Regions from separate parts of the Nonomuraea sp. NPDC048901 genome, predicted to be linked through region 2. Evidence: riboswitches for the same ligand, from Rfam matches in the RefSeq annotation. Region 2 holds a riboswitch; the other holds the start of a gene.

Region 1 (14,911 bases), on a different contig from region 2:
CGTGGGCGCCATGGTCCTGCGCGCCAGTGCCGCCCGCTACGCCGCCCCCGAGGGGCCGGTCGCCGACGCGCTGGCCGACATCCGCGAGACCGGCCACCAGGCGCTGGAGGACCTGCGCGGGCTGCTCGACGTGCTGCGCGACCCCGGCCGCCGCCCCGACATGGCCGCCGACCCCGCGGCCCTCATACGCGAGTGCGCCGAGCGGATGACCGCCGCCGGCCTCCAGGTCGAGCTGGAGCTCGACCCCGCCACCGCGCACGCCCCCCTCGTGGCCCGCGCCTCCGCGGCCCGCATCGTCCAGGAAGGTCTCACGAACGTGCTCAAGCACGCCGGTCCCGGCACTCAGGTGAGTGTCGCCGTCACCACCGCCGGCCAAGGGCTGACCGTACACATACGCAACGGCTCCCCGCCCACCACCATCGAACGCCTGCCCTCGTCCGGCCGCGGCCTGGCCGGGATGCGCGAGCGCGTCCGCGCGCTCGGCGGCACGCTGACCGCGGGCCTCGACCAGGACGGCGGCTGGCTGCTCACCGCGACCATGCCCACCGCCGCCCCGCACATCACCGAGCTGCACGCCACCGAGTACGTGGTCGGGCGCACGGGGTGCGTCACCGAGCGCTTCACCGGCGGCCTCACGGGAGGTGGCGCGTGATCCGCGTGCTGGTCGCCGACGACCAGGCGCTGGTACGCGCGGGCGTGCGCATGCTCCTGCAGGTCACGGGCGACATGGAGGTCGTGGCCGAGGCCGTGGACGGCGCCGAGGCCGTACGCCTGGCCGAACTCCACCTGCCCGACGTGATCCTGATGGACCTGCGCATGCCCAGGGTCGACGGGCTGGAGGCGAGCAGGCGGATCCTGCTGGCGCGGCCGGCCGCCAGGATCGTCGTGCTCACCACGTTCGCCGAGGACTCCAACGTCTACGCCGCCCTGCGCGCGGGCGCCGTCGGCTTCCTGGTCAAGGACGACGAGCCAGAACGCATGGTCGACGCCGTACGCAGGGCCGCGACCGGCGAGCAGCTCCTGGCCCCCTCAGTGCTGCGCCGGGTGGTCGCCCGCTTCCTGGCCGCCGAGGAGGCGGCGAGCGTACCGGTCCCCGCCGGGCTCACCGACCGCGAGCTGGAGGTGCTGGCGCTGGTCGGCACCGGCCTGTCCAACGCGGAGATCGCCGAGGAGCTGGGCGTCGGCGTGACCACGGTCAAGTCCCACGTCGCCGCCGCCATGGACAAACTGGGGCTGCGCAACCGGATCCAGGCCGCCGTCGTCGCCTACCGCACCGGCCTGGTGGACGCGGCGTTCCGCCCGGTACACCACCCCTTGCGCCAGCCCCTCCGCCACTCCCGCGGCGGCCCCCCGGGTGATCCCCTGAGCTGACCCGCACGCTGGCCGAGGCCCTTGACCCGCGCGCTGTTCGGGGGTTTCCGGGGTCCTGGTCGCGGCCGTCCGCTCGGGGCCCCGGCCACCGCCGTTCACTCGGGGTCGCCCCGGGTCCCGGTCGCCGCCGGCCGCTCGGGGTCGCCGGGGCCCCGGTCGCCGCCGTTCGCCGTTAGGGTCGACGGTGTGTACGTGAAGATCTGCGGGTTGAGCGAGCCCGAGCACGTGGCGGCCGCCGTCGAGGCGGGCGCCGACGCCATCGGCTTCGTGCTGACCCGAAGCCCTCGTCAGGTGACCCCCGAGCGGGCCGCCGAGCTGGCCGCGGCGGTCCCCGCCCACGTCCTCACCGTCGGCGTGTTCCGCGGCGAGACCCCTGAGGCCGTCCGCGCCGCCACGCTCACCTCCGGGGTGCGCGGCGTCCAGCTGCACGGCCGGCATCCGCACGGCGACTTCACCGCGCTGAAGGATCTCGGCCACACCCTGGTCAGGGCCGTCAACGCCGAAGCCGACCTGCGCTGCGGCGCCTACGACGAGGACCTGCTCATCGTCGACGCGCCCCGCCCCGGCTCCGGCGAGCCCTGGGACTGGGCGGCGGTACGCGGCCGCCCCACGGGGCACTGGCTGCTCGCGGGCGGCCTCGACCCGTCCAACGTCGCTCAGGCGGTCGCCGCCGCGGCGCCGTGGGGCGTGGACGTGTCCAGCGGGGTCGAGGTGGCGCCCGGGGTGAAGGACTCCGACCTCATCAGACGCTTCATCACGGCGGCCCGCCCATGACCGGCGGTTTCGGCGGCGCGGATACCGGGTCTCAGGGTGACTTCGCCCGTAGCGCCGGGTTAACGCCCGACTCCGCGCGTAGTGCCGCCTTCGCGCACGACTTCGCCCGTAGCGTCGCCTTCGCGCACGACTTCGCCCGGCGGAAGGCGGGGCGGACCGTCGAGGTGCCCGGCGGGTTCGCCGTCCTCAACGACCGCTACCCCGGCTCGTACGACGACAACAAGGTCGTCATCTGGTCCGGCGACGATCCCGGCGCGGCGCTGAAGGCGGCCGACCAGGTGCTCGCCGGGTACGCCCACCGGCTGGTCAACGTCGACGACGACCGCCTGGGCCGGGCGTACGCGCCCGCCTTCGAGGCCGCGGGCTACACGCACGAGACGAACCTGGTCATGGTCTTCCGCGGCGCGTTCCCGCACGACGCGGCACCCGTGGAGCGCCTCGGCCTGCCCGCGCTGCTGCCCACGCTCCGGGCCGGCTGGCGCGAGACGCTGCCCGAGGCCACCGACGACGTCATCGACCAGCTCGCCAGGCGCGTGGAGGAGCGGCTGCGCGGCGCCGACACGGTGGGCTTCCGCGCCGTACGGACGGAGGACGGCCAACTCGCCGCGCGGGCCGACATCTACCGGAACGGCGCCGTCACACAGATCGAGGACCTCTACACGGGGGACCGCCACCGGGGCCGGGGGCACGCCCGCACGTTGATGAGGGCGCTGCTCGCCGAGGCGGCCGACAGCGAGCTGGTGTTCCTGCTGGCCGACGCCGCCGACTGGCCCAAGGACTTCTACGAACGGCTCGGCTTCGAGCCGGTAGGCCACACCCACAGCTTCCTGCGCACCTGACCGCCCGCCTCCGGCCAACCGTCCCTCCCGCCGTCGGACCTGAATGACCCCAGTCGGCTCCGTTCGGCCGACTCCGGACGCCCCCGGCCGAGCCGCTCGATCGACCCCGGCCGCCGCCTCCGGCCGACCACGACTGACGGACCCCGGCCCACCGTCCCTCCGGCTGACCGGCCCTTACTGACCCCCGCCCACCGACCACGACTGACGGACCCCGGCCCACCGTCCCTCCGGCTGACCGACCCTTACTGACCCCCGCCCACCGATCACGGTCGGCGGCCTCAGCCTTCGGGACCCGACCCCCGGTGGTGGAGGCTCCCGATGGGGGTTTCGGGCGGTGGCGGATCTCGGGTGGTGCGGTCTGGCCCGGGACGGCTTGGTGCCGGCGGTCAGCCGCGGGTCTTGGGGCGGGCGGTCAGATGCGGGCCCGTGGTGACCGGCCTTGGGTCTGGGGTGGCCAGATGTGGGCCTGGGGTGGTCGGACGCGGGTCTTGGGGCGGGCGGTCAGATGCGGGCCTGGAGTGGTCAGGTACAGGTCTGGGAGCGTACAGACGAGGGGGTTGTGGGGTGGCCGGTGGTGAGGCCGAGGGTCAGGGTCAGGGCCGTCACGCCGAGGTAGGCCACTCCCGCCACCACGGCCGCCCCATGCAGCCCGCCGATGAAGCGGGGCCCGCCGGGAGCGCCCGCCATCGCGCCGAAGACCGCGACGCCGATCGCGCCGCCCGCCTGCCGGGCGGTGTTGTTGATCGCGCTCACCAGCCCCTCCCGGCCGGGCGGTGGGTCGCTCATGGCCAGGGCGACCACGCTCGGCGTCAGCAGCGCCGCGCCGAGCCCGATGACGGCCAGCGCCGGGAGCAGCACCAGGTACGGCGTGGCCGGCCGTACGAGGAGCAGCAGCCCCATGCCCGCCGCCAGGACCACCAGCCCGGCGACCATCACGGGACGCGGCCCGTACCGGCCGGCGAGGCGCCCGAACGGGGCGGACAGCAGCGCCAGCGGCACGAACAGCGGCAGCAGCGCCGCGCCCGCCGTCATCGGGGACAGCCGCAGCACGCCCTGGAGGTACAGGGTGATCAGCAGCATCATGCCGTTGATCCCGAAGTTCATGGTCGCCGAGCCGATCGTGCCGACCGCGATCGAGGGGCGCCGCAGCAGCCCCAGCGGCAGCATCGGCGCCTCCCGCCGGCTCTCGATCGCCACGAACGCGGCCAGCAGCGCCGCGGCGGCCCCGAATCGCCGCCAGTCGGGCCCGTCACGCCCCGCCTGGATCACCGCGTACGTCAGGACCAGCAGCGTCCCCGCGCCCGTCACAGTGCCCGGCAGGTCGATCGGCCGGCGCTCGGGCTCGTCGGCCGGAGCGACCCGGAACACCGCCACGAAGATGATCAGGATGATCGGCACGTTGATGGCGAAGATCGACGGCCAGCCGAACGCCTGGATCAGCATCCCGCCGAGCAGCGGCCCGGCGGGCAGGGCCGCGCTGCCCACCGCGGCCCAGACCCCGATGGCCCTGGCCCGTTCCCGCTCGCCGGGGAAGGTCCGGGTGATGACCGCCAGCGTGCCCGGCAGGAGCAGCGCGGCGCCCACGCCCTGCACCGCCCGCGCCGCCACCAGCGCCCCGACGCCCGGCGCGAACGCGCAGCCCGCCGACGCCACGCCGAACAGGCCGAACCCCGCCAGCACCACCCGCCGGTGTCCGAAGCGGTCGCCCAGTGTGCCGCCCGTCAGCAGCAGCCCGGCCAGCGCGATCTGGTAGCCGTCGACCACCCACTGCAGGTCCGCGAGCCCGGCGTGCCGGCCGGCCGCGATGGACGGCAGCGCCACGTTCACGATGGTCACGTCCAGCAGGACGACGAACAGGCCGGCGCACATCACGATCAGGATGTTCCGCTTCATCCCCCTACACCTGCGCGGTGAGGGTCGACGCTAACCTCTCGCGACGCGCCGATCCGCGTGGCGTCGCCCAGAGAGCCGCGGGGAGTGCCGGCGGGAAAGTCGCCGGGGAGGTCGTCGGGAGTGCCACCAGGTCGCCGGGAGTGCCGCCGGAAAGGATGAGCCGCGGCCAACCCCGCTGCGGAGAAAGGCGACGCAGTAGGGTCGGCAGCGTGAGCGAAACTTCCGCCGAGGATCGGATCTGGACGGTTCCGAACCTGCTGAGCTTCCTGCGCCTCCTCGGCGTTCCCGTCTTCCTCTGGCTGGTATTGGGGCCGAAGGCGGACGCCTGGGCGATCCTCGTGCTCGCGGTCGCCGGGTTCACCGACTGGCTGGACGGCAAGATCGCTCGCGCCTTCAACCAGATGAGCAGGCTCGGCCGGATCATCGATCCGGCCGCCGACAAGCTCTATGTCTTCGCCACGATCCTGGCGCTGCTGGTGCGCGACGTCATTCCGTGGTGGCTGGTGGCGATCATCCTGGGTCGCGAACTCTTCGTCGCGTGTTTCTTTCCCGTACTTCGGAAGAGCGGTTACAAGGCACTTCAGGTGCATTTCCTGGGCAAGGCCGCCATGTTCAACCTGATGTACGCCTTCCCTCTGCTCTTCCTTGCCTCCCACACTGGGTGGTATGCCGATATAGCACGAATTGTCGGATGGGCCTTTGCGCTCTGGGGAACGGGCCTGTACTGGTGGTCGGGGGTGTTGTATGGGGTACAGGTACGACGGCTCGTAACCGCGGCCAAGGAGGAGTGATCGGGTGAAGGCGGTCGTCATGGCGGGTGGAGAGGGCACTCGGCTGCGTCCGATGACGGCCAACCAGCCCAAGCCCCTGCTGCCCGTGGTCAACCGCCCGATCATGGAGCACGTGCTGCGGCTGCTCAAACGGCACAGCATCACCGAGACCGTGGTCACCCTCCAGTTCCTGGCCGCGCTCGTGCGCAACTACTTCGGCGACGGCGACGAACTCGGCATGAGCTTGCAATACGCCACCGAGGACGTTCCGCTGGGCACGGCGGGCAGCGTGAAGAACGCCGCGGCCCGCCTGCGCGACGACCGATTCCTGGTGATCTCCGGCGACGCCCTGACCGATATCGATTTGTCGGATATGGTCCGTTTTCATCGTGAAAATTCGGCGCTTGTCACCATCGGGTTGAAACGGGTGCCCAACCCCCTCGAGTTCGGCATCGTGATCGTCGACGAGGGCAACCGGGTCCAGCGCTTCCTGGAGAAGCCCACCTGGGGGCAGGTCTTCTCCGACACCGTCAACACCGGCATCTACATCATGGAGCCCGAGGTCCTCGACGCGGTCGCCTCCGGAGAGCCCGTCGACTGGTCGGCCGACGTCTTCCCCACCCTGCTGGAGCGCGGCGCCCCCATCTTCGGCTACGTCGCCGAGGGCTACTGGGAGGACGTCGGCACCCACGAGAGCTACCTCAAGGCCCAGGCCGACGCCCTGTCCGGCCGGGTCGCCGTGGACATCGGCGGCTTCGAGGTCTCGCCGGGCGTCTGGGTGGCCGAGTCGGCCTCGGTCGACCCCGACGCGGTGCTCAAGGGCCCGCTGCTCGTCGGCGCGTACGCCAAGGTCGAGGCCGGCGCCGAGCTGCGCGAGTACACCGTGCTCGGCAACAACACGGTCGTGCGTGAAGGCGCCTTCCTGCACCGGGCGGTCGTCCACGACAACGTCTACCTGGGCCCCGGCAGCCACCTGCGCGGCTGCGTGATCGGCAAGAGCACCGACGTGATGGCCGGGGCCCGCATCGAGGAGAACGCCGTCATCGGCGACGAGTGCGTCATCGAGCCCGAGGCGTACGTCTCCAGCGGAGTCAAGATCTACCCCTTCAAGACCATCGAGGCCGGCGCCGTCGTCAACACCAGCGTCATCTGGGAGTCGCGCGGCCAGCGCAGCCTGTTCGGTCCCCGCGGCGTCAGCGGCCTGGTCAACGTGGAGATCACCCCCGAGCTGTGCGTACGGCTGGCCAGCGCGTACGCCACCACCCTGAAGAAGGGCGAGCACGTCGTCACCTCGCGCGACTCCTCGCTGGCCGCCAGAGCGCTGAAGCGGGCCGTGATCGGCGCGCTCAACGCCAGCGCCATCAACGTCCTCGACCTGGAGGCCGCGCCGCTGCCGGTGGCCCGCTTCCACACGGCCAGGGAGTCCGCGGCGGGCGGCATCGCGCTGCGCACCACCGCCGGCGACCCGCAGAGCATCGACATCGTCATCATGGACGACCGCGGCGCCGACCTGCCCCCGGCCGCCCAGCGCAAGCTGGAGCGCGTCTTCTCCCGCCAGGAGTTCCGGCGCGCCTTCCCCGGCGAGATCGCCGAGCTCCGCTTTCCCGCCAGGGCGGTCGAGGACTACGCGTACGAGCTGCTGCGCTGCGTCGACATGACCGGTATCAGGGACATGAAGGTCGTCGTCGACTGCGCCGGAGGGACCTCCGCGCTGGTCCTGCCCACGCTGCTCGGCCGGGTCGGCGTCGACGTGCTCACCGTGAACGCCCGCCTGGACGACATCTCGCCCACGGAGACGTTCGCCGAGCGCCGCAGGGACCTGCAGCGCCTGTCGGAGCTCGTGAGCTCCTCCAGGGCGGCCTTCGGGGTGCGGTTCGACCCCGTGGGGGAGCGCATCGCGCTGGTGGACGAGATGGGCCAGCTGATCGGCGAGGAGCGGGCCCTGCTCGTCGTGCTCGACCTGATCGCCGCCGAGCGCAGGACCGGCCGGGTGGCGCTGCCCGTCACCACCACCAGGGTCGCCGAGCAGGTCTGCCGCTTCCACGGCGTGCAGGTGCGCTGGACCTCCACGGCGGTCGACGCCCTCACCTCGGCCGCGGTGGACGAAGACATGATCTTCGCGGGCGACGGCAGGGGCGGTTTCGTGGTGCCCGAGTTCGGTCCGGCGATCGATGGGGTGGCGGCGTTCATGCGGCTGCTCGGCCTGGTCGCCCGCACCCGGCTCTCGCTCAGCCAGATCGACGCGCGCATCCCCGAGGCCAAGCTGCTCAAGCGTACGGTGCCGACCCCGTGGGCGGCCAAGGGCGCCGTCATGCGCTCGGTCATCGAGGCCGCCGAGGCCGAGCCGGACGGCTGCCGCGTCGACACCACCGACGGGGTGCGGGTGGCCGCCGAGGACGGGAGCTGGGTGCTGATCCTGCCCGCCGCCACCGAGCCGGTCACCGATCTGTGGGCCGAGGCCGCCGACGTGGACACCGCGCAGTCGCTCCTGGAGCACTGGGCCCGGGTGGTCGAGGAGGCGGCCTCCTGAGCCTCGGGACCGAAATCTGTACGGCAATTCGCATAGAATCATCACGGAACGTGACACTGGCGGATCGGTGGCGCCGGAACGTGCAAGATCGTAATGTAGAAACGCGCGGCGGCATGGACCTTGGGGCGCGGGCGGCGGTAACTTTGTCACCGTCCGAACCCGTCGTCCAGCGCCCCGCCTTGACCTTTGCCGCTGATCAGCGTAAGTTGCGGCATTCGCAAACTTGAAGAGCGAAGCGAGGCGCGCCCAGATCCCCGTTGCCGCGTCTTCGCGGTAGGAGGCCGAGCCGATCGATGCCGAGCGTCTACTGCACGCAGTGCGGGCACGCCAACCCCGAGGATGCCCGTTTCTGTTCCCGTTGTGGGTCACCGCTGACCAGAACCGAGGTCGCCGGGGACACCACATCGACGATCTCTGTCGCGGGAATCGAGGCGTACGAGGCTGAGACCGGTGACATGCTCCTCGCCGAGCGCGCGCTGGTGGAGCAGCTGCCGCCTGGCACGGCGTTGCTCACCGTGACCAGGGGGCCCAACGCGGGGAGCCGTTTCCGCCTCGACAAGGAGCTCACCACCACGGGGCGCCATCCCGAGAGCGACATCTTCCTGGACGACATCACGGTCTCCCGGCGGCACGTGGAGTTCTACCGCCTTCGCGGCGGCCAGTTCTCCGTGCGCGACGTGGGCAGCCTCAACGGCACCTACGTCAATCGGGAGCGCATCGAGGAGGTGCCGCTGCACTCCGGTGACGAGGTGCAGATCGGCAAGTTCCGCCTCGTCTTCCTGATGCGGACCGCCGCCGGCGCATGAGCGAGCCCAGCGAGCGACCGATAGTCACAGCGTTCATGCGGCTCACGGAGGAAGCCGCATGAGCGCGCAGGCGGCACGTTCGCACATGAGCATCGGGGAGGTGCTCGCCATGCTCCAGGGCGAGTTCCCCGATGTGTCGATCTCCAAGATCCGCTTCTTGGAGGGCGAGGGGCTCATCGAGCCGGAGCGCAGCCCGTCGGGCTACCGCAAGTTCACCCACCTGCACGTCGAGCAGCTCCGCTACATCCTCACCGAGCAGCGCGACCACTACCTGCCGCTGCGGGTGATCAAGGACAAGATGGCCGAGCACTTCGGCCGCCCGCGTGCCGTGACCGACCGGCCGGAGACGCGGGAGGTGCGGCTGAGCCGCGCCGAGCTGCTGGAGGCGGCCGGGCTCGACGAGGACACGCTGGCCGAGCTCGAGGACTACGGGCTGCTCTCGGCGACGGCCAGGCGCTACGACGAGGAGGCGCTCAACGTGGCGCGCAGCGTCGGCGCCCTGGCCCGGTTCGGCCTGCACGCCCGGCATCTGCGCGCGGTCAAGGCCGCGGCCGAGCGCGAGTGCGGTCTGGTGGAGCAGACGGTCGCGCCCATACTCAAACGCCGGGCCCCAGGGGCCATCGGAGAGGCCGACGAGGCCGCGAGGGAGCTGTCGGCGCTGCTGCTCGACCTGCACGCCGCTCTGGTGCGTACGGGCGTGCGAACCGTTCTAGGCCGATGACCGGACCAGCGGGACATACAAGGCCCCTCGGGTGTTACGTTGAAATGCAGAAGCGGACCGGCCCAATAGCTGTGCCGGGGTCGCCGACCAGTCGAATATGGAGCAGCCCGTGTTGCAGATGGAGGTCGTGGGCGTCCGCGTAGAGATGCCCACAAATCAGCCGATCGTCTTGCTCAAGGAGGCACACGGGGAGAGGTTCCTGCCGATTTGGATTGGGATGACCGAAGCCACGGCCATCGCCTTGGCCCAAGCGGAGGAGCCTCCAGCCCGGCCACTCACGCACGACCTTTTCAGGGACGTGCTGAGCGCCCTCGGCGTGGGCCTGCGCGCGGTCAACATCGTCGCCCTGCGTGACGGTATCTTCTTCGCCGACCTGGTGTTCTCCAACGGCGTAGAGGTGAGCGCGCGGCCCTCCGACTCGATCGCGCTCGCCTTGCGCACCGGAGCACGAATCTTCGCCAGTGAGGAGGTCGTCCAGGAGGCCGGGGTGATCATCCCCGACGACCAAGAGGACGAGGTGGAGAAGTTCAGGGAGTTCCTTGACACGATCACCCCCGAAGACTTTGGCCGGGCGGGGTAGGTATTTCAGTGCATTTACGCTTCACGACGCGCCGAGCGGGATCGTTGACTGCGCATGGTCACGGTCCTACGGTGCAAGTGAAACCCATGGCCGCGCTTTTACGAACCCCCAGATCAGGCCATGGGATGAGAGAAAGCCGGAGGTCCGCGTGGCGGTCAGCAGCGGCGAGGGAAAGACGGCCGGCCAGGAAGATCCGGTGCGGCGTGAGAGTGCGCGGCAGCGTGCCGGAGAGCAGGGTCTGCTCTTCGACGAGCAGCCCACGACACTGCCGAGTGACATCGGATACCGCGGCCCGACGGCGTGCGCGGCGGCCGGCATCACCTACCGGCAGCTCGACTACTGGGCGCGCACGGAGCTGGTCCAGCCGACGATAAGAGCCGCGCACGGCTCGGGCTCCCAACGGCTCTACAGCTTCCGCGACATCCTGGTGCTCAAGGTCGTCAAGCGGCTCCTCGACACCGGAGTCTCCCTCCAGCAGATCCGTACGGCCGTACAACACCTGCGTGACCGCGGGGTCGGCGACCTCGCGCAGATCACGCTCATGAGCGACGGCGTCAGCGTCTACGAGTGCACCTCGGCCGACGAGGTGATCGATCTGCTCCAGGGCGGTCAGGGCGTGTTCGGCATCGCGCTCGGCCGGGTCTGGCGCGAGGTCGAGGGCTCCCTCGCGGAGCTGCCGGGGGAAAGGGCGGCGGTCGAGGACAGCGTCCCGGCCGACCACCCCGCTGACGAGCTGGCCCAGCGGCGACGGGCGCGCCGCATAGGGTAGCAATCCGGTAGTAACCTAAGAGGCGCAAGGCTGACGACCCCCTGCGGGAGAGTCCCGGGCTGGTCCCGGGGCGCCGAAGGAGCAACCCTCCCCGGAATCTCTCAGGCACCCGTACCGCTCGGGGTAGGCAACTCTGGAAAGCAGGCACGCCCGCCAGGCGCGCCTCACCGACGGTGCAAGCCCTCATGGGGGTGAAGCTCTCAGGTCGCCATGACAGAGGGGGAGATCCGGCACTCGCCCGCGCCCAGGCGCCGGTCTCCATAGCCCTCGGGAGGCACCTTCCATGACCGACCTGTCAGCTCCGCCGTTCTCGACCCGGCACATCGGCCCGTCCGAATCCGAGCAGCAGCGCATGCTCGAGGCCGTGGGTTTCGAGTCCGTGGCCGACCTGGTGGCGGTGGCCGTCCCCGAGTCCATCAGGATCAAGGACCGGCTCTCGCTGCCCGCCGCGGCCAGTGAGACCGAGGTCATCGCCGAACTGCGGGCCATCGCGGGCCGCAACCGGGTGCTCACCTCGATGATCGGCCTGGGCTACCACGACACGATCACCCCGGCGGTGATCCGCCGCAACCTGCTGGAGAACCCAGGCTGGTACACCGCCTACACCCCCTACCAGCCGGAGATCTCGCAGGGCCGCCTGGAGGCGCTGCTCAACTTCCAGACCGTCGTCTCCGACCTGACCGGGCTCGACGTCGCCGGCGCCTCCCTGCTCGACGAGAGCACGGCCGCCGCCGAGGCGATGACGCTGGCCAGGCGCGCGGGCAAGTCCAAGAGCGACGTGTTCGTCGTCGACGCCGACGCGCTGCCCCAGACCAAGGCGGTGCTGGCCACCCGCGCCGAGCCGCTGGGCATCACGCTGGTCGAGGACGCGCTCGACGGTGAGCTGCCCGAGTGCTTCGGCGTGCTCGTCCAATACCCGGGTGCCTCCGGCCGGCTGCGTGACTTCCGCGCGGTGGCCGAGCGGGCGCACGCCGCGGGCGCGCTGGTCGTGGCCGCCGCCGACCTGCTCGCGCTGACCCTGGTCACCGCGCCGGGCGAGCTCGGCGCCGACATCGCGATCGGCTCCTCGCAGCGCTTCGGTGTGCCGTTCGGCTTCGGCGGGCCGCACGCCGCCTACATGTCCGTACGCGAAGGACTGCAGCGGCAGATGCCCGGCCGCCTCGTCGGGGTCTCGGTCGACGCCGACGGCGCGCCCGCCTACCGGCTGGCCCTGCAGACCCGCGAACAGCACATCAGACGGGAGAAGGCCACCAGCAACATCTGCACCGCGCAGGTCCTGCTGGCCGTCATCGCCGGCATGTACGCCGTCTACCACGGGCCGGAGGGGCTGCGCCGCATCGCCGGCCGCGTACACCGGCACGCCGCCGCGCTGGCCGAGTGCCTGCGCCGCGGCGGTGTCGAGGTCGTACACCGGGAGTTCTTCGACACCGTGCTGGCCAGGGTGCCCGGCCGGGCCGCCGACGTCGTCCGGCAGGCCGCCGAGCGCGGCGTCAACGTGTGGCAGGCCGACGCCGACCACGTCTCCATCGCCTGCGACGAGAAGACCACGGCGGCCGACCTCGAGCAGGTCGCCGCCGCCTTCGGCGTCAGCGGGCCGGTGGCCGGCCTCCTCGCCGACGAAGGGCTGGACACGCTGCCGGCCGCGCTGACGCGGGAGTCCGGCTACCTCACCCACCCCGTCTTCCACAGCCACCACTCCGAGACCGCGATGCTGCGCTACCTGCGCAGGCTCCAGGACAAGGACATCGCCCTCGACCGGTCCATGATCCCGCTCGGCTCCTGCACGATGAAGCTCAACGCCACCACCGAGATGGAGCCCATCACCTGGCCGGAGTTCGCCGGGATCCACCCCTTCGCGCCCGACGGGCAGGCCGCGGGCTACCACCACCTCATCGAGACCCTGGAGGAATGGCTGGCCGAGGTGACCGGCTACGACGCGGTCTCCATCCAGCCGAACGCCGGGTCCCAGGGGGAGTTCGCCGGGCTGCTCGCGATCCGGGCCTACCACCGCGACCACGGCGACGAGCACCGCGACATCTGCCTCATCCCGTCCTCCGCGCACGGCACGAACGCGGCCAGCGCCGTCATGGCCGGCATGCGCGTCGTGGTCGTGGCCTGCGACTCCGAGGGCAACGTGGACCTGGCCGACCTCGACGCCAAGATCGACAAGCACCGCGACGCGCTGGCCGCGATCATGCTCACCTACCCGTCGACGCACGGCGTCTTCGAGGAGACGATCACCGAGGTCTGCGCCAAGGTGCACGACGCGGGCGGCCAGGTCTACGTCGACGGGGCCAACCTCAACGCGCTGGTCGGGCTGGCCAAGCCGGGCGAGTTCGGCGCCGACGTCTCGCACCTCAACCTGCACAAGACCTTCTGCATCCCGCACGGTGGCGGCGGCCCCGGCGTCGGCCCGGTCGCGGTCCGCGGCCACCTGGCCGCCTACCTGCCGGGCCACCCGCTGCGCCCCGGCTCACCGGTCGGCGCGGTCTCCGCGGCCCCGTACGGCTCGGCGGGCATCCTGCCGATCTCCTGGGCGTACGTCAGGATGATGGGCGGCGACGGCCTGGCCGCGGCCACCGAGCAGGCGATCCTGTCGGCCAACTACCTCGCCCGGCGGCTGGCCCCGCACTACCCGGTGCTCTACACCGGGCGCGGCGGCCTGGTGGCCCACGAGTGCATCGTCGACCTGCGGCAGATCACCAAGGAGACCGGCGTCACGGTCGACGACGTGGCCAAGCGGCTCATCGACTACGGCTTCCACGCCCCGACCATGTCCTTCCCGGTCGCCGGCACGCTGATGATCGAGCCGACCGAGAGCGAGGACCTGGCCGAGCTCGACCGGTTCGTCGACGCGATGGTGGCCATCAGGGGCGAGATCGCGCGGGTCGCCTCGGGCGCCTACGACCGGGCCGACAACCCGCTGCGCAACGCCCCTCACACCGCCGAGGCCGTCGCGGCCGACGAGTGGGCCCATCCCTACAGCCGTACCGAGGCGGTCTACCCGCTGCCGTCGCTGCGGGAGGGCAAGTACTGGGTGCCGGTGCGGCGCATCGACCAGGCTTACGGCGACCGCAACCTGGTCTGCTCCTGCCCGCCGCTGGAGGCGTACGAGGACTGACCTGGTTTGTCGCGTCCGCGACGGCTCCGGTCGTTACGTCCGCAACTGAGCTGGCTGTCGCGTTCGCGACTGATCCGGCTGTCGCGTCCGTGACTGACCCGCACGTCGCGTTCGCGGGACCGTGGCCTTCTCCGCCGCGTAACCGTGGCCCTCTCCGTCCGCTGTGCTCGGACGGGGAGGGCTACGTCCGTTTTCTGGGATTTTTTCCCGCCACCCAGGCTGAACGTGGCCAGTGAGAAGACATGATCACCGGAACTCGTTAGGCTCTGTCCGACCGTCGCCTAAGGAGCTCTCTTGACGTTCTCAGAGCTGCAGGTCCCGCCTCTCGACACCGCTCGCCGCCTGGCCGAGCACGGTGACCTCGACGGCGCGGCGGCCATACTCAGCGAGCTGGCCGCCGACCCCGAGGAGCCCGACCGGGCGCAGGCCGCCGTGGGCCTGGCCGTGGTGCTCGACGAGCGCGGCGACCCGGAGGGGGCCCGGGCGGCCGCCCGGGTCGCGCTGGCCACCGGACATCCGGAGTTCGCCGCTCAGGCGGCCTGTCACCTCGCGCAGGGCTTCGAGCGCGAGGGCCGCGCCGAGCAGGCCAGGGGGGCGTGGCAGGCGGTCCTGGGCGTCGGCACGGCCGCCTACGTCCCGCTGGCGCGTCTCGCCCTGGCCCGGCTGGCCGTGCTGGCCGGCGACTACGACGAGGCGGAGAACGAACTGCGGGCCGCGCTGGCCGCCGCCGGGCCGGA
Region 2 (14,911 bases):
TGGCCGCCGCATAGCCGGCGAGCATGGCGAACGCGACGTCACGTGCGGCGTCGTCGCAGCCGACAACCCCAGCGTGACCAAAGCGTGGACCGACGCCGGGTTCAAGAACGCGGTCATCGCTCATGGCGTCGGCCTGGGCCTCGCGTCGGCCTTGTCCAAGAGGCGGACGCGGGGGTAGCCGTAGACGCTGCGTATCTTGTTGCCGCAGTTGGTGAGGGTCACGGTCTGGACGCGGAGCCCCATGGCGGCGTTCGGCTCCTCGGCGGTCAATGACGTCCCCGAGCCGGGGCAGGACGGCGTGGGGGGAGGGGACCACGACGTCGGCCGCGGTGCAGTCATGGTGTGGTGCGGGCCGACCGGCGCGGCGCCTGGCCCGTCTACGCCGCAGCCGGCGAGGAAGAGCGCAAAAAGGGAGAACGCCCGGACGGCGGACATGACGGTCATCGACCCCATCTTGCCGGACCGCCGAGGAAAGAACCGCCGGGTGGGATGGCGATCGTTGCCGTTCGACGCCGACCACCTTGGCGATGCCCTCTCTGTCAGATTCCCCGGTTCTCCATCTTCAGGCTCCGTCAGTGGTGTTCCAGTCCAGGATTCCGGGTCCGCGGAAAAACTGCCGCACCTCGTCGGCCCGGCCGCCACTCAGCCGCAGGGCGAGGGCAAGACTCGTGACGATAGCAAGCGGCCCAAGGGTTCGCTTCCGCTAGAGACACCGCGCGAGGTGGTGGACGAGCCGGCCACGAAAGGGCTGAACACTCCGCCGCCGCTGACATGGGAATCCTCCCCGACTGTCACTGGATCAGCACAAGCGGCGAACGACAGCCGGCTCGCTGGTATTCGCGCAGTCTCTCATGAAGCCCCTTAGGGAGATAGCTTTGATCTGATGGAGACTTTCAGCGAACACCCGTCGAGTCCAAGTACTGGCAACGAACCATCTCCATGGGAAGGGCGAGGCCGCTCGCTGTGGCTTCGCGTCGTCATCGGTTTGGTATGTGTTGCGCTGGTGGCGGCCGTGCCCATATATGTGCACCAGCAAGATTTGCTGGTCTCTCAAGCACGGGCGATTGCCCTCGACGGCGTCAAACAACGCGATCACGATTGGTATGCCGCAAAGCTATTAGGCTACGTTGCCGTGGGGATCCACTCGGATGATTACACTAAATCTGCACTTGCGGATACGCTCGCCATAGAGCGTCGTGGCCTATTTCCGGGCAGTGCGACCATTGTCGATGTCGCGTTGGCTGCCGACGGCAGAACGGCGCTTATCTCTGACGCCCAGGAGGGCTACGGAATTTGGCACCTCCAGGGAAAGGGTCCTGAGTCAGGCAGAGAGAATCTTCAGGCCACCAGAACGGGCACCCTTGGTGCTGGGTCTGGGCCGATAGCCCTGTCCTCGGATGGGCGGAGGGCGGTAACAGGCGAAGACGTGAGCGGCGGCATCGATGTGTGGGATCTGGGCGATCCTGATAGGCCGTCCAGGACGCCCGTGCGTAAAGGTGACTACCGCGAACAGCTTCTCGAGTTGTCGTTGACCGCTGACGGCACGACCCTGTTCGCAGGGTTCGAGGACGGTTCCATTGAGATCTGGAATCTGGGTGCCGGACGGAAGCCAAGGCAGCTGGCGCGCAGGCATGAACATGCGTCTGGAGTTCGTATTTTATCCGGGACATCAGATGGTAAAACGCTGCTTACTGTCAGCGATGATTCTGCAATTTTCTGGTCCATGACTGATCCGAGCCGGCCCACCAAGATTGCGGAGCTCAAAAGCGCGACTCTCGAGCCGGAGGTGCGCCAATGGAGCAGTGGCGCGCTTAGCGCAGATGGCAAGAGGGCGATAATCGGACGAGGAGTGTGGGATACGACCAATCCGCAGTCGCCAACTCATCTGGGTGATTTGTCTATTATCCCCGAACGGGCGACTCCGGTGGCAATCTCCTATGACGGATCTATTGCTTTCACAGTGCATGATGAGCCAGGCGGTCCGGCGACTTCTGACCCAGTTATCGTGTGGGGACTGAAGGACGGCTACCGCCCGGTCAGCTTGGCAACGCTCAGAACGCCCGAGTCCGAGAGCTGGCAGGTGGCCATGAGCAAGGACGGAAGAACATTAGCCGTGGGGACGAGAACGGGAGGTGCCTATTCGTGGCTACTGCCCAACCTGCGCAAGGGTTTCATGGAGGACGCTTGTAGAGAGTCTCCACCCCTTCCGCCCGTGCCGGGTTTTTGGGAGTCCGTAAGTACCGAGTCACCTCCCGACGTACTGGGCAAGAGGCCGTTTGCCATATGTCCTCTTGGCGGCAGGTCAGGGAAGTGAGCCTGTCGCTCAGTAAAGCGGCAGAATCGGGAGATGAATGAGCCGGTAAAGGCCAGCTTGCGGTAGTTGAGCCTGTTGTGCCCTTCGGGAAGTTGCCGACCGCCGTCGCCGCTGGGCCCGCTGCATTGCTGCAGCGGGCCTCAGCACCGGCCATGCCCGTTTCCGAGCAACCGGCTCAAGCAAGCTCCGTGGGCTCGCGGGCTGCCAGAAGTGCTGGCCGGTGTCGGCGGTCGGCCGACGGTGGCAGTGGGTGTGGATCAGGCGTGAGGCGGCGGGTTTGTCCGGCTTGCCGTTGCCCGCATCAGCGGTGATCGCGTGTTTGCGGATCGCGGTGCGGGTTACCTTGAGCCACGGTTCCCACTGGCTGGGGGTTTGCGGCTCGCTACGGCGCGAGCGCGTGGAACGCGTCGTAGCGCAGGGCAATCGCACCGGCGGCTGGAAGACGCTCGGTCCCGTCGCCCGGGTGCCGCACGACCTGATCATGAGCCTGGCCATGAAACAGATGGCCCGCACCGGCAACGACCCCAGCCGGTGGATCTACGAACACCACATCGACTGGAACGAACCCCTCCACAGCGCGGGCTAGAGCTGCCGACGTCCGCGCCGGGTGGAGGGCAGGTCGTGCCGCCCCGAGACGAACTCCTGGACCGCGATCTTGGCCCTGATCACCGGCCGGCGCCACCGTTCCTCCCGGTGCGCGGCCGTGGCCAGCCTCCGCGGGCGCCGCTTCTGGTAGAACAGGTGGGCCCACGGAGACCCGGGTCTGGCCAGCCGCACCGCGCCCACCAGCAGCAGTACGGGCACGAACAGACCCACTATCCCGGTCCAGATCTTGCCCTTCAACAGGGTGATCACGGCGAGCACCATGTTCGCCACGAGCAGCGCACCCGGGTTGACCGGGGTCCCGTAGTCGAACGACAGCGGCCGGAGCCCGGTGAGCAGCAGCCCCGTCATCGCGACCGCGATGAACACCGCGTCGACCGAGGTGCGGCCCTCTTCCTCCCAGTACACGTCGTGCAGGTGCAGGATCAGCGCGAACTCGTCCAGCACCAGCGCCGATCCGATCCCGAAGACGGCGGCCGCCGCGGCGTAGGCCACCTGCGACGCCGAGGACACGATCAGCCCGCTGACCCCGCCGACCAGCATGAGCACGACCCCGAACACCACGTGGTGGATGTGCATCTCGCCCACGTTGACGTTGCGGAACCAGCCGACCTTCGCCCTGATCAGCCGCACGTTGACGCGGGTGGCCACGAAGGCCCCGATGAGCGCGACGAAGAAACAGAACAGCGGCAGCCGTCCCGTGTCGACAATGCTCAGCTCGAACCAGTTCCCCATGACCTTGAAAACGATGCTACGAGGCCAATCGTCATCCCTTGACCATTTGGACCGGGAAACGGACTCAAGACAGGAACGCGCGCAGCAGCGCCGCCGTGCCCTCCAGGTGCTCCGCCACTGCTCGGCGGGCCCCTTCCGGGTCGCCCGCCAGAATGGCCGCCACGATCGCCTCGTGCTGGCGGGCGGAGTGGTCGAGGTTCACCTGGAGCATCGGGATGGCGTTGAGGAGGTCACTGACCCGCAGGCGCGCGTCGGCGCAGGCGGTGGCGAGCAGGGCGGAGCCGGTCAGCTCGGCGATCGAGAGGTGGAAGGCCGTGTCCAGCCGCCGGTAGTCCCCGATGCCCGCCTTGTTGAGTGCCGCGAGCCGGCCGCGCAGGAGGGAGCGCTGGTCGTCGGTCAGCGTGGCCGCCGCCAGCACCGCCGCCGCGCCGCATTCGACCGCCATGCGGAAGGTCAGCGCGTCGGTGAGGTCGGCCGTGCCCATGTCGGCCACGACCCTGCGCAGGTCGCCGCTCTCCGGCGGGGGCGGGGCGTAGGTGACGAACGCGCCGCCGTACCGGCCGCGCCGTACGTCGAGGTAACCGGCATCTTGGAGCGCCCGGATCGCCTCGCGCAGCGTCACCCGGCTGATGCCGAGCTGAACGGCCAGTTCACGCTCCGGGGGCAGTTTCCGGCCCGGCGCGACCACGCCGAGCTTGATCGCCTGGAGCAGCCGTTCTACCGTCTCCTCGAAGGCGTTTCCTGCCCTGACCGGCCGTAACACCGTCATCAACCGCGCCGAGTCGTCCAACGTGTCCTCAGGTCTTGACAAGCGATCCCCATATGCACATCAATGGTCTAAGAGTAGCCCAATTAGCGGGAAAGCGAGCGAACTTCTGTGAGCGAGCGAGGTCTTCCACAGCCCGGAGCGCTGTCCGTCGACGAGTTGCGTGACGAGGTGGCCGCCGGACGGGTCGACACCGTGCTGCTCGCCATCGCCGACATGCAGGGCAGGTTGCAGGGCAAGCGGCTGTCGGCGCGCTATTTCCTGAACGAGGTGCTGGGGCACGGCTCCGAAGGCTGCAACTACCTGCTCGCCGTGGACGTGGACATGAACACGGTCGACGGCTACGCGATGTCGTCGTGGGAGCGCGGCTACGGCGATTTCGTGATGAAGCCCGACATTTCCACGTTGCGGTGGGTTCCGTGGCAGGAGGGCACCGTCATGCTCATGGCGGACCTGACCTGGGAGAACGGCGACGACGTGACCGCCTCGCCGCGGCAGATCCTGCGCGCGCAGCTCGCCCGGCTCGCCGACCGCGGCCTGGCCGCCTTCGTGGGCACCGAGCTGGAGTTCATCGTGTACGAGGACAGCTACGAGGACGCGTGGAAGCGCGCGTACCGCGACATGTCCCCCGCGAACCTCTACAACGTCGACTACTCCCTCCTCGGTACGGCCCGCATCGAACCCCTCCTTCGCCGGATAAGGCGGGACATGGAGGGAGCTGGGCTGTACGTCGAGTCCGCCAAGGGCGAGTGCAACCTGGGCCAGCACGAGATCGCCTTCCGCTACGACGAGGCGCTGAAGACCTGCGACAACCATTCCATCTACAAGAACGGCGCCAAGGAGATCGCGGCTCAGGAGGGCAAGTCGATCACCTTCATGGCCAAGCCGAACCAGCGCGAGGGCAACTCCTGCCACATCCACATCTCGTTGCGGAGCGTGGACGGCGACCCGGTGATGGCGGGCGACGGCCCCCACGGGCTGTCCGAGCTCGGCGCCCGCTTCATCGCCGGGCAGCTGGCCCACATGCGCGAGCTCACCCTCTTCTACGCCCCGAACATCAACTCCTACAAGCGCTACGTCCCCGGCAGCTTCGCCCCCACGGCCGTCAAGTGGGGCGTGGACAACCGCACCTGCTCGCTCCGGCTCGTCGGCCACGGGGAATCGCTGCGCATCGAGAACCGGGTGCCGGGCGGTGACGTGAACCCCTACCTCGCGGTGTCGGCGCTGATCGCGGCCGGGCTGCGCGGCATCGACGAGGAGCTGCCGCTGGAGGACGCGTTCGGGGGCAATGCCTACGACTCCGGCGCCGAGACCGTGCCCCACACGTTGCGGGACGCGCTGGCGCTGTTCGAGGGGTCGAAGCTGGCGCGGGAGACGTTCGGCGACGACGTGGTGGCGCACTATGCGAACAACGCCCGGATCGAGCTGGCCGCCTTCGACGCGGCTGTCACGGACTGGGAGCTGTTCCGGGGTTTCGAGCGGATGTGAGCACGATGCAGATCATCAATCCGGCGACGGAGGAAATCCTCGCCGACGTGGAGCTGGCCGACGCGGCCGAGGTCGACCGGGCCGTGGAGCGTGCCAGGCGGGCCTACCAGGGTTGGCGCGACGTGTCGCCCGGCGACCGGGCGCGGCTGCTGCGCCGCTTCGCCGACCTGGTGGACGAGCACCGGGAGGAGCTGGCCCTGCTGGAGCTCACGAACTCCGGCCACCCGATCGGCAACGCCCGCTGGGAGGCGGGCGCGGTACGCGACGTGCTGCACTTCTACGCCGGCGCCCCCGAGCGCAACCACGGCAAGCAGATCCCGGTGCCCGGTGGCGTGGACATCACCTTCCAGGAGCCGCTGGGCGTGGTGGGCGTGATCGTGCCCTGGAACTTCCCGATGCTCATCATGAGCTGGGGCGTCGCCCCGGCCCTGGCCGCGGGCAACACGGTGATCGTCAAGCCCGCCGAATGGACCCCGCTGACCGCGCTGAGGCTGGCCGAGCTGGCCCTCGCCGCGGGCCTCCCCGAGGGGGTGCTCCAGGTGCTGCCTGGGGCAGGGGAGGTCGCGGGGGCCCGCCTGGTCGAGCATCCGCAGGTGGCCAAGATCGTGTTCACCGGCTCGACCGAGGTGGGCAAGGAGATCGCCGCCAAGGCAGCAACCCAGGTAAAGCGGATAACCCTCGAACTAGGCGGCAAATCCGCAAATATCGTGTTTGCGGACTCGGATCTGGAAAAAGCGGCGAAAACGGCGCCGTATGCCGTCTTCGATAACTCTGGGCAGGACTGCTGCGCCCGATCCAGGATCCTGGTGCAGGCGGAGGTCTACGACGCGTTCCTGGAGCTGCTGCTGCCGGCCGTACAGAATGTCAGGGTCGGCGACCCGCTCGACGAGAGCACCGAGATGGGCCCCCTGATTAGCGCCGAACATCTGGAACGGGTGCGCGGCTTTATCGACGGCCCGTCGTACTGGCAGGGCGACTGTCCGCAGGGCAAGGGGTTCTGGTTCCCGCCGACGGTCCTGACGCCGGCGCTCACCGACCGGGCGTTCACCGAGGAGATCTTCGGGCCGGTGGTGTCGGTGGTGCCGTTCGCGGACGAGGCGGAGGCGGTGCGGATCGCCAACGACACGCCGTACGGCCTGAGCGGCTCCATCTGGACCCGCGACGTCGGCCGGGCGCTGCGCGTCGCGCGGGCCGTGGAGGCGGGCGCGCTGTCGGTGAACTCGCACTCCTCGGTCCGCCACTGGACGCCGTTCGGCGGCTTCAAGGAGTCCGGCCTCGGCCGGGAGCTGGGCCCGGACGCCCTCATGGCGTTCACCGAGACCAAGAACGTCTTCATCTCAACGGAGTGACACACATGCAGCGTTTGCACAACCGCGTCGCCGTGATCACCGGCGCGGGCGGCGGCATCGGCCTGGCCACCGCGCGGCGGTTCGCCGAAGAGGGCGCCAAGGTGGTCTGCGCCGACGTCGACGAGGAGGCGGGCACCAAGGCCGCCTCCGAGGTGGGCGGGCTCTTCGTCAAGGTCGATGTGACCAGCGAGGACGACGTCGTCCGGATGTTCCGGACGGCGTACGACACCTATGGCTCCGTCGACATCGCCTTCAACAACGCGGGCATCTCGCCGCCCGAGGACGACTCGATCCTGGAGACCGGCATCGAGGCGTGGCGGCGGGTGCAGGAGGTGAACCTGACGAGCGTCTACCTGTGCTGCAAGCACGCGATCCCGTACATGCAACGGCAGGGCAAGGGCTCGATCATCAACACCGCGTCGTTCGTGGCGGTGATGGGGTCGGCGACGTCGCAGATCTCGTACACGGCCTCGAAGGGCGGGGTGCTCGCGATGTCGCGCGAGCTCGGCGTCCAGTTCGCGCGCGAGGGGATCCGGGTGAACGCGCTGTGCCCGGGGCCGGTCAACACGCCGCTGCTGAAGGAGCTGTTCGCGAAGGACCCGGAGCGGGCCGCGCGGCGCCTGGTGCACGTGCCGGTGGGGCGCTTCGCCGAGGCGTCGGAGATCGCGGCGGCGGTGGCGTTCCTGGCCAGCGACGACGCCTCCTTCATCACGGGCTCGGAGTTCCTCGTCGACGGCGGCATCTCGGGCGCGTACGTCACGCCTCTTTAGGAAGGACCTTTAGGAAGGGAACTTTAGGAAGGGAAGTTGTGGAGCGACCCGTCATCGGGATCACGTCCTATGTCGAGCCTGCCCGCTACACCGTGTGGGAGCTGCCGGTCGCCCTGCTGCCGTACATGTACGTGGAGCACGTGGTCCGGGCCGGCGGGCAGCCGGTGATCCTGCCGCCCGCCGGGTCGCCCGCCCGGCTGGTGGCGCGGTTGGACGGGTTGATCCTGGCCGGTGGTGGTGATGTCTCGCCCGAGCGGTACGGCCAGGAGCCACACGACCAGACCGGCTACATCCGGAAATTTCGGGACACGGCGGAGTTCGCGGTGATCGAGGCGGCTCTTGAGGCCGACCTGCCCTATCTCGGGATATGTCGGGGCATGCAGGTGCTCAACGTCGCGCTCGGCGGGACCCTGCACCAGCATCTGCCCGATGTGGTGGGACACACCGGGCACTCCCCCGCCCCCGGCGAGTTCGGCCACCTGCCCGTCCGGCCCGTCGCGGGGACTCTCGTCGGCAAGGCGCTCGGGGCCGAGCCGGTGGCCGTGCCGCACTACCACCACCAGGCCATCGACCGGCTCGCGCCCGGCCTGACCGTGTCCGCCGTGGCCGACGACGGCACGATCGAGGCGGTGGAGCTGGACTCCCGGACGTTCGCCATGGCCGTGCAGTGGCATCCGGAGGCGGCGAAGGACTGCGCGCTGTTCGAGGCGCTCGTCGCCGCCTGCTGAGCCGCCCCCGGTACAGCCCTTTTGGCCCCAAGCGGCCAGATCCGCACGCGACAACTCCCCCATAACAGCACTAGGCTTGCGGACATCACCGTCGAAACCGTGCGGGAGAGCGTCCTGGCATCCGGCCAGGTCCCCTGAAGGAGCAAGCCCTCCCCGCGAACCTCTCAAGGCAAAGGACCGCACGGACGAGGTGTCCTCTGGAAAGCAGGCCTGGCGGCCTCGCCGAAGGTGAAAGTCCGGCAAATTACGGGCGAAGCTCTCAGGCACCCATGACAGAGGGGGAGGATGTCTGGCATCCGATCCTGCCCTGAGGTGCGCATATGTCACGTCCTACACCGCTCCGAGAGGTCCACGAGAGCCTCGGCGCGACATTGACCGATTTCGCCGGGTGGCTGATGCCGCTCCGCTACGGCAGCGAGTCCGCCGAGCACAACGCCGTGCGCCAGGCGGCCGGGCTGTTCGATCTCTCCCACATGGGCGAGATCTTCGTGACCGGGCCTCAGGCGGGTCAGGCACTCGACTACGCGCTGGTGGGACACCTGTCGGCGCTCGCGCCCGGCCGGGCCCGCTACACCATGATCGTGAACGAGCATGGCGGGGTGCTGGACGACCTGATCGTCTACCGGCTCGGGGACGAGGAGTTCATGGTGGTGGCTAACGCCTCCAACTATGAAAAAGTCGGGGAAGAGCTGAAAAATCGCGCCAAGTCGTACAACGCGGTGGTCGAGGATCGCTCGGAGCAGTACGCGCTGATCGCCGTGCAGGGGCCGCGCGCGCAGGAGATCCTCGCCACGCTCACCGACGCCGACCTCGCCGGGCTGAAGTACTACGCGGGCCTGCCCGGTCTGGTCGACGGGCGGCAGGCGCTCATCGCGCGCACCGGCTACACGGGTGAGGACGGGTTCGAGCTGTTCGTGGCCAACCAGGACGCCGTCCCGCTCTGGCACGCGCTGACCGAGGCCGGCCGGCCGTACGGGCTGCGGGCGGCGGGTCTGTCCAGCCGTGACACGCTCAGGCTCGAAGCGGGCATGCCGCTGTACGGCAACGAGCTCGGCGTCGAGCTGACCCCGTTCGACGCGGGGCTGGGCAGAGTGGTGAAATTCGACAAGCCGGGCGACTTCGTCGGCAGGTCGGCGCTGGAGGCGGTCAAGGACACGCCGCCGCGGCGCCGGCTCGTCGGACTGGTCGCGCGGGGTCGCCGGGTGCCGCGCCACGGATACCCGGTGACCAAGGACGGCGCCGTCGTCGGCGAGGTCACCAGCGGGGCACCCTCCCAGACCCTGGGTAAGCCCATCGCCATGGCCTACGTCGACAATGGGGCCGACGCAGGTCTGGCCGTGGACATCCGGGGCAGCCATGAACCTATGGACCTCATTGAGCTGCCCTTTTACAGGAGGAACAAGTGAGCAACATCCCAGACGACCTGAGCTACACCAAGGAGCACGAGTGGGTGGCCGGGCTCGACGACGGCATCACCGTGACCATCGGCATCACGGCCTACGCGGCCGAGGCGCTGGGTGATGTCGTCTTCGTGCAGCTTCCGGAGGTCGGCTCGACCGTCGAGGCGGGCGACTCCGTGGGTGAGGTCGAGTCGACCAAGTCGGTGAGCGAGATCTACACCCCCGTCGGCGGCGAGATCGTCGAGGTCAACCAGGCCGTCGTGGACGATCCGTCGCTGGCCAACAGCGACTCCTACGGCGACGGCTGGATGTTCCGCGTGCGCGTGGAAGGCGACCCCGAGGACCTGCTCACCGCCGAGGAGTATTCGGCGCTCACCTCAGGCGAGTCCTGACCCACCCGCCGGGGTCCTGCCGGACCCCGGCCCTTCTGAAGGGCGCCCATCAATGGCGATCAGCGTCTTCGACCTGTTCAAGATCGGCATCGGCCCGTCGAGCTCGCACACCGGCGGTCCCATGGCCGCCGCGCACAAGTTCGCGCGCGGTCTGCACGACGACGACCTGCTCGCGCGTACGGCCCGCGTCGAGGCGATCCTGTACGGCTCGCTCGGCCTGACCGGCAAGGGCCACGGCAGCGACAAGGCCGTCCTGCTGGGGCTGTCGGGCGAGAAGCCCGAACTCGTCGACGTGGACTCCATCGACGCGCGCCTGGCCGCGATGCGCGAGTCCGGCACGGTCCGGCTCTACGGCACGCACGAGATCCCCTTCGTCGTGGGCGAGGACCTCGTCTTCGAGCGCAAGATCTCCCTGCCCGAGCACCCGAACGGCATGCGCTTCACCGCCTTCTCCGCATCGGGCGAGAAGCTGCGCGAGAAGGTCTACTTCTCGGTCGGCGGCGGCTTCGTGGTGGACGAGCAGGCCACCGGCGCCGACCGCATCAAGCCTGACGACACCGTTCTGCCCTACCCCTTCACGACCGGGGACGAGCTGCTCAAGCACTGCTCCAACACGGGTCTGTCCATCTCCGCGCTGATGCTGGAGAACGAGCAGGCGTTCGGCCGCTCCGCCGCCGAGATCCGCGCGCGGATCCTGCACCTGTGGCAGGTCATGTGCGAGTGCGTCGAACGCGGCATCGCCAAGGAGGGCGTGCTGCCGGGCGGTCTCAAGGTCAAGCGCCGCGCGAACCGCCTCCACCGCCGCCTGCAGACCGAGTCGCCGAAGACCGACCCGCTGCACGCCATGGACTGGGTGTCGCTGTTCGCGCTGGCGGTCAACGAGGAGAACGCCGCGGGCGGCCGCATCGTCACCGCTCCCACGAACGGCGCCGCGGGCATCATCCCCGCCGTTCTGACCTACTACTCCCGCTTCATCCCGCACGCCGACGACGACGGCATCGTCCGCTTCTTCCTCACCGCGGCGGCGATCGGCGTCCTGTTCAAGGAGAACGCCTCGATCTCGGGCGCCGAGGTCGGCTGCCAGGGCGAGGTCGGCTCGGCCTGCTCCATGGCCGCCGCGGGCCTCACAGAGGTCCTGGGCGGCACGCCCGAGCAGGTGGAGAACGCGGCGGAGATCGGCATCGAGCACAACCTGGGCCTGACCTGCGACCCGATCGGCGGTCTGGTCCAGATCCCGTGCATCGAGCGCAACGCCGTGGCCTCCATCAAGGCCATCGCCGCGGCCCGCATCGCCCTGCGCGGCGACGGCCGGCACTTCGTCGCCCTGGACAAGGCCATCAAGACGATGCGCGACACCGGCAAGGACATGCTCGACAAGTACAAGGAGACCTCGCGCGGGGGCCTGGCCGTCAACGTGATCGAGTGCTGACATTCGGCACCTGAGAACGTCGCAGAGAGCAGGTAGCGTGAGAGCATGACGGCACATCACCGCGACGAGGTCATCACCGTCCCTCGTGACGAATATGAGGCGCTCAAGGCCGAGGTCAGGCGGCTGCGCCGAGAGCTGGGACGCCAGCAGGCCTTGCTAGCCATCATGGACAACGCCGCCAACCCAGGCCGGCTGCGAACGTTCACGCGCGACGAGCTGGCCGCCGAGTGGGGCGTCAGTGGCTGACCGGCGTATCGCCTTCCCTGAGCGTGCGTGGGAACAGATCGAGGCCCTGCCAGAAGTGCTGCGGAGACCCGTTCAGCTCGCCATTTTCACCCTCCTGGACGAGCCACGACCTACGCTCGCCGACCCATGGACGGCGTCCCAGACGCCTACGAGCTGAATCTCGTCCGCGACGATGTAACCATCTGGTACACGGTTACCTTGCACGAAGGTGCGGAAGTGATCACTATTCAAGTGGTCCGTCCAAATCTCTGATTGCCTGTGTGATCCATGGCCGCATGAGGCGCCCACAACAGGCTCTTCGCAGTTGAGGGTGTAGTCAGCTCCCGAACTGTGCCGATCCAACGACGCGGAGCAGGTCGAGCTTGCTGGCGGCGTCGGTTCCCGGTCGAGTGCTGTACACCATTACTCGGAGGTCCGAGTCCAGTGTCGTGAGCACGTCGCAGTCCAGCGTGACGAGGCCGACCGCGGGGCTGTCGATCGTCTTGGGCTGTGATCTGCGCGGGGTAAGAGCGAAGGTGTCGTACTGCTCAGCGAACTCAAGACTGCTCTCTCGGAGGTCTCGGACCAGCTCGGCGAGGGTGCGGTCGTTCGGGTACACGGCGGTGGCACGCCGAAGGTCGGCAGTGAGCTGTCGTCCGAACTGCTGGTGTTCCTCCTTGGTGTGGACCACGTGGTTCGGCAGGTCTCGGAAGTGGCGCCAGACCAAGTTCCGTTCTCGGGTCGGTAGCCGCTCGCTTAGTTCGAACAAGGAGACCCACAGCGCGTTTGCCACGACCAGGTCCCAGCTCGCGGTGAACACGGCCACTGGTGTGTGGGCAAGACTGTCCATGATTCGTGCGACACCCGGCCCGACGTGCTGCGGGACGCATCCGGACGCCGGCGTCTGTGCGCCGGCCGCGCGCCAGAGCAGGTCATGTTCCGCAGCGGACAACCTCAGTGCCCGGGCCAACGCCCCCAGTACCTGCGGTGAGGGGTGTCGCGCGCGTCCCTGCTCGAGCCGGACGAGGTAGTCGACCGAGATCCCAGCGAGTGATGCCAGCTCCTCTCGGCGCAGCCCGGGCGTCCGCCGAAGCCCAACGTCGGGTATTCCGACCTCGGCCGGTGTCACCCGCTCGCGCCAGGAGCGCAACGCACGGGACAGTTCGGGACTCATGTCCTCACTGTCGCACCCGCAGCATGATCACCGGGTGGTACTGGTAGTACCTGGAACGACCCAGGTCGTTGCACGGACGCTGGTGGCATGTCGAACCCAGTCGCAGTAATCACCGGGGCAAGCGGAGGCATCGGCGAGCAGATCGCGGTCGGTCTCGCTGATGCGGGCGCCACGGTCATCATGGTCGCGCGCAGCCTGGAGCGCCTGAGCTGGGCGTCGGAGCGGGTCGCACACTCCGTCCCCGGGGCGAGCATCGAGATCGACCCGGTCGATTTTGCCGACCTGGCCGAGGTGCGCGCGTTGGCCCAGCGACTGATCCCGCGCCAACCGAGTGTGGTGGTCAGCAACGCCGCGGTGATCGCACCGCTGGACGACCGCACGCCTGCTGGCCTGCACCGAACCCTTGCGGTGAACCACCTGGCGCCGTACCTCCTGCTGCGCCTGCTCGCAGCGAACCTGCCAGAAGCTGCGCGGCGATTCATCGTCGTGGGCGCATCGCCGCGCGCGCTCGCGCGGGTGCCGGTCGACCTGGATGACCTGAATACCGAGACTCGACGGGGACTCGGCTGGCCGCCCAGCTTCCGGCCGTTCGTAGCCTATGCCCGGACCAAGAACATGAACACGATGTTCGTCTATGCGATGGCCCAGCGCCTCGCCGGCACCTCCACGACCATCAACGGAGCCCACCCGGGCATCATCAAGGGAACCGGCCTAAGCCGGCACGATCGGGGCGCGCTGAAGCTCTTCGGCTCGACGCTGAACCTGTTTACGCCCGCCAGCGAGGCTGGCGCCCAGACCCCGCTCTGGCTTGCGACGGACCCCGCGGTCGAGGGAGTCACCGGCTCGTTCTTCGTGGATCGCACGGCTACCAGCACCGCTTCGCACACAACCGATCCTGTCCGCATCGAAGCCTTGTGGCGCGAGAGCGCACGCCTTGTCGGCATGCCCGCCGGCAACGACAGGGACGAAGCGCCAGATGCCGGTCATCAAGGTTAGCCTCGCAAAGGCCCAACGCCCAGTGGAAGCACACGTGAGCGACCTTCGGCGGCGGGCCCGGACGCGACTACTCGCCGTGCCTGACGCTGCCCCTGACCGAAGCTTCGGCTGCCCTGACCTGACCACCTTCTGCCGGCTCGACGTGCTCGGCCTCGAAGTCATCGGGCAGCGGCTCGAACCGGATCGCGCGGTGCTGGCGTGTCGGGTGGTCGAGCCTGACCAGTGGTGCCGGCGCTGCGGATGCGAAGGGACGCCACGTGACACCGTGACCCGGCGGTTGGCGCACGAGCCGTTGGGCTGGCGCCCCACGACCCTCGTCCAGCACCTCACTGTCGCCCGTGTCGCCGAGGGCCTCGGAGTCGCATGGAACACCGCCAACGATGCTGCCCTGGCCGAGGGCAAGCGGGTGCTGATCGATGATCCCGGCCGGTTCGACGGCGTCACGGTAATCGGGGTGGACGAACATGTGTGGCGCCACACCCGCCGCGGCGACAAGTACGTGACCGTGATCACCGACCTGACGCCCATCCGCGGCAACGGCC

Evidence for each region. Region 2 has a riboswitch for glycine ahead of gcvT (glycine cleavage system aminomethyltransferase GcvT). Riboswitches for the same ligand answer to the same signal wherever they lie in the genome.
Region 1: linked by a shared signal. The riboswitch ahead of gcvP (aminomethyl-transferring glycine dehydrogenase) and the one ahead of gcvT (glycine cleavage system aminomethyltransferase GcvT) in region 2 are both predicted to bind glycine.

Annotation. Positions count from the first base shown of each region.
Region 1 is NZ_JBEZFW010000013.1:84,320-99,230, reverse strand. It holds gene AB0C30_RS37665 (histidine kinase) at 1-652, shown strand, start outside; gene AB0C30_RS37660 (response regulator transcription factor) at 649-1,371, shown strand; gene AB0C30_RS37655 (phosphoribosylanthranilate isomerase) at 1,558-2,145, shown strand; gene AB0C30_RS37650 (GNAT family N-acetyltransferase) at 2,142-2,984, shown strand; gene AB0C30_RS37645 (MFS transporter) at 3,507-4,877, opposite strand; gene AB0C30_RS37640 (CDP-alcohol phosphatidyltransferase family protein) at 5,087-5,668, shown strand; gene AB0C30_RS37635 (mannose-1-phosphate guanyltransferase) at 5,673-8,177, shown strand; gene AB0C30_RS37630 (FHA domain-containing protein) at 8,471-8,983, shown strand; gene AB0C30_RS37625 (MerR family transcriptional regulator) at 9,042-9,704, shown strand; gene AB0C30_RS37620 (bifunctional nuclease family protein) at 9,814-10,284, shown strand; gene AB0C30_RS37615 (MerR family transcriptional regulator) at 10,433-11,053, shown strand; glycine riboswitch at 11,088-11,180, shown strand; gene gcvP (aminomethyl-transferring glycine dehydrogenase) at 11,337-14,174, shown strand; gene AB0C30_RS37605 (tetratricopeptide repeat protein) at 14,469-14,911, shown strand, end outside.
Region 2 is NZ_JBEZFW010000003.1:782,126-797,036, reverse strand. It holds gene AB0C30_RS13200 (hypothetical protein) at 1-124, opposite strand, end outside; gene AB0C30_RS13195 (DUF4232 domain-containing protein) at 121-339, opposite strand; gene AB0C30_RS13190 (WD40 repeat domain-containing protein) at 884-2,314, shown strand; gene AB0C30_RS13185 (hypothetical protein) at 2,712-2,900, shown strand; gene AB0C30_RS13180 (hypothetical protein) at 2,897-3,652, opposite strand; gene AB0C30_RS13175 (FCD domain-containing protein) at 3,717-4,421, opposite strand; gene AB0C30_RS13170 (glutamine synthetase family protein) at 4,530-5,906, shown strand; gene AB0C30_RS13165 (aldehyde dehydrogenase family protein) at 5,912-7,255, shown strand; gene AB0C30_RS13160 (3-oxoacyl-ACP reductase) at 7,261-8,025, shown strand; gene AB0C30_RS13155 (gamma-glutamyl-gamma-aminobutyrate hydrolase family protein) at 8,064-8,753, shown strand; glycine riboswitch at 8,846-8,943, shown strand; gene gcvT (glycine cleavage system aminomethyltransferase GcvT) at 9,074-10,159, shown strand; gene gcvH (glycine cleavage system protein GcvH) at 10,156-10,545, shown strand; gene AB0C30_RS13140 (L-serine ammonia-lyase) at 10,598-11,974, shown strand; gene AB0C30_RS13135 (hypothetical protein) at 12,020-12,220, shown strand; gene AB0C30_RS13130 (helix-turn-helix transcriptional regulator) at 12,537-13,373, opposite strand; gene AB0C30_RS13125 (SDR family NAD(P)-dependent oxidoreductase) at 13,461-14,369, shown strand; gene AB0C30_RS13120 (transposase) at 14,446-14,911, shown strand, end outside.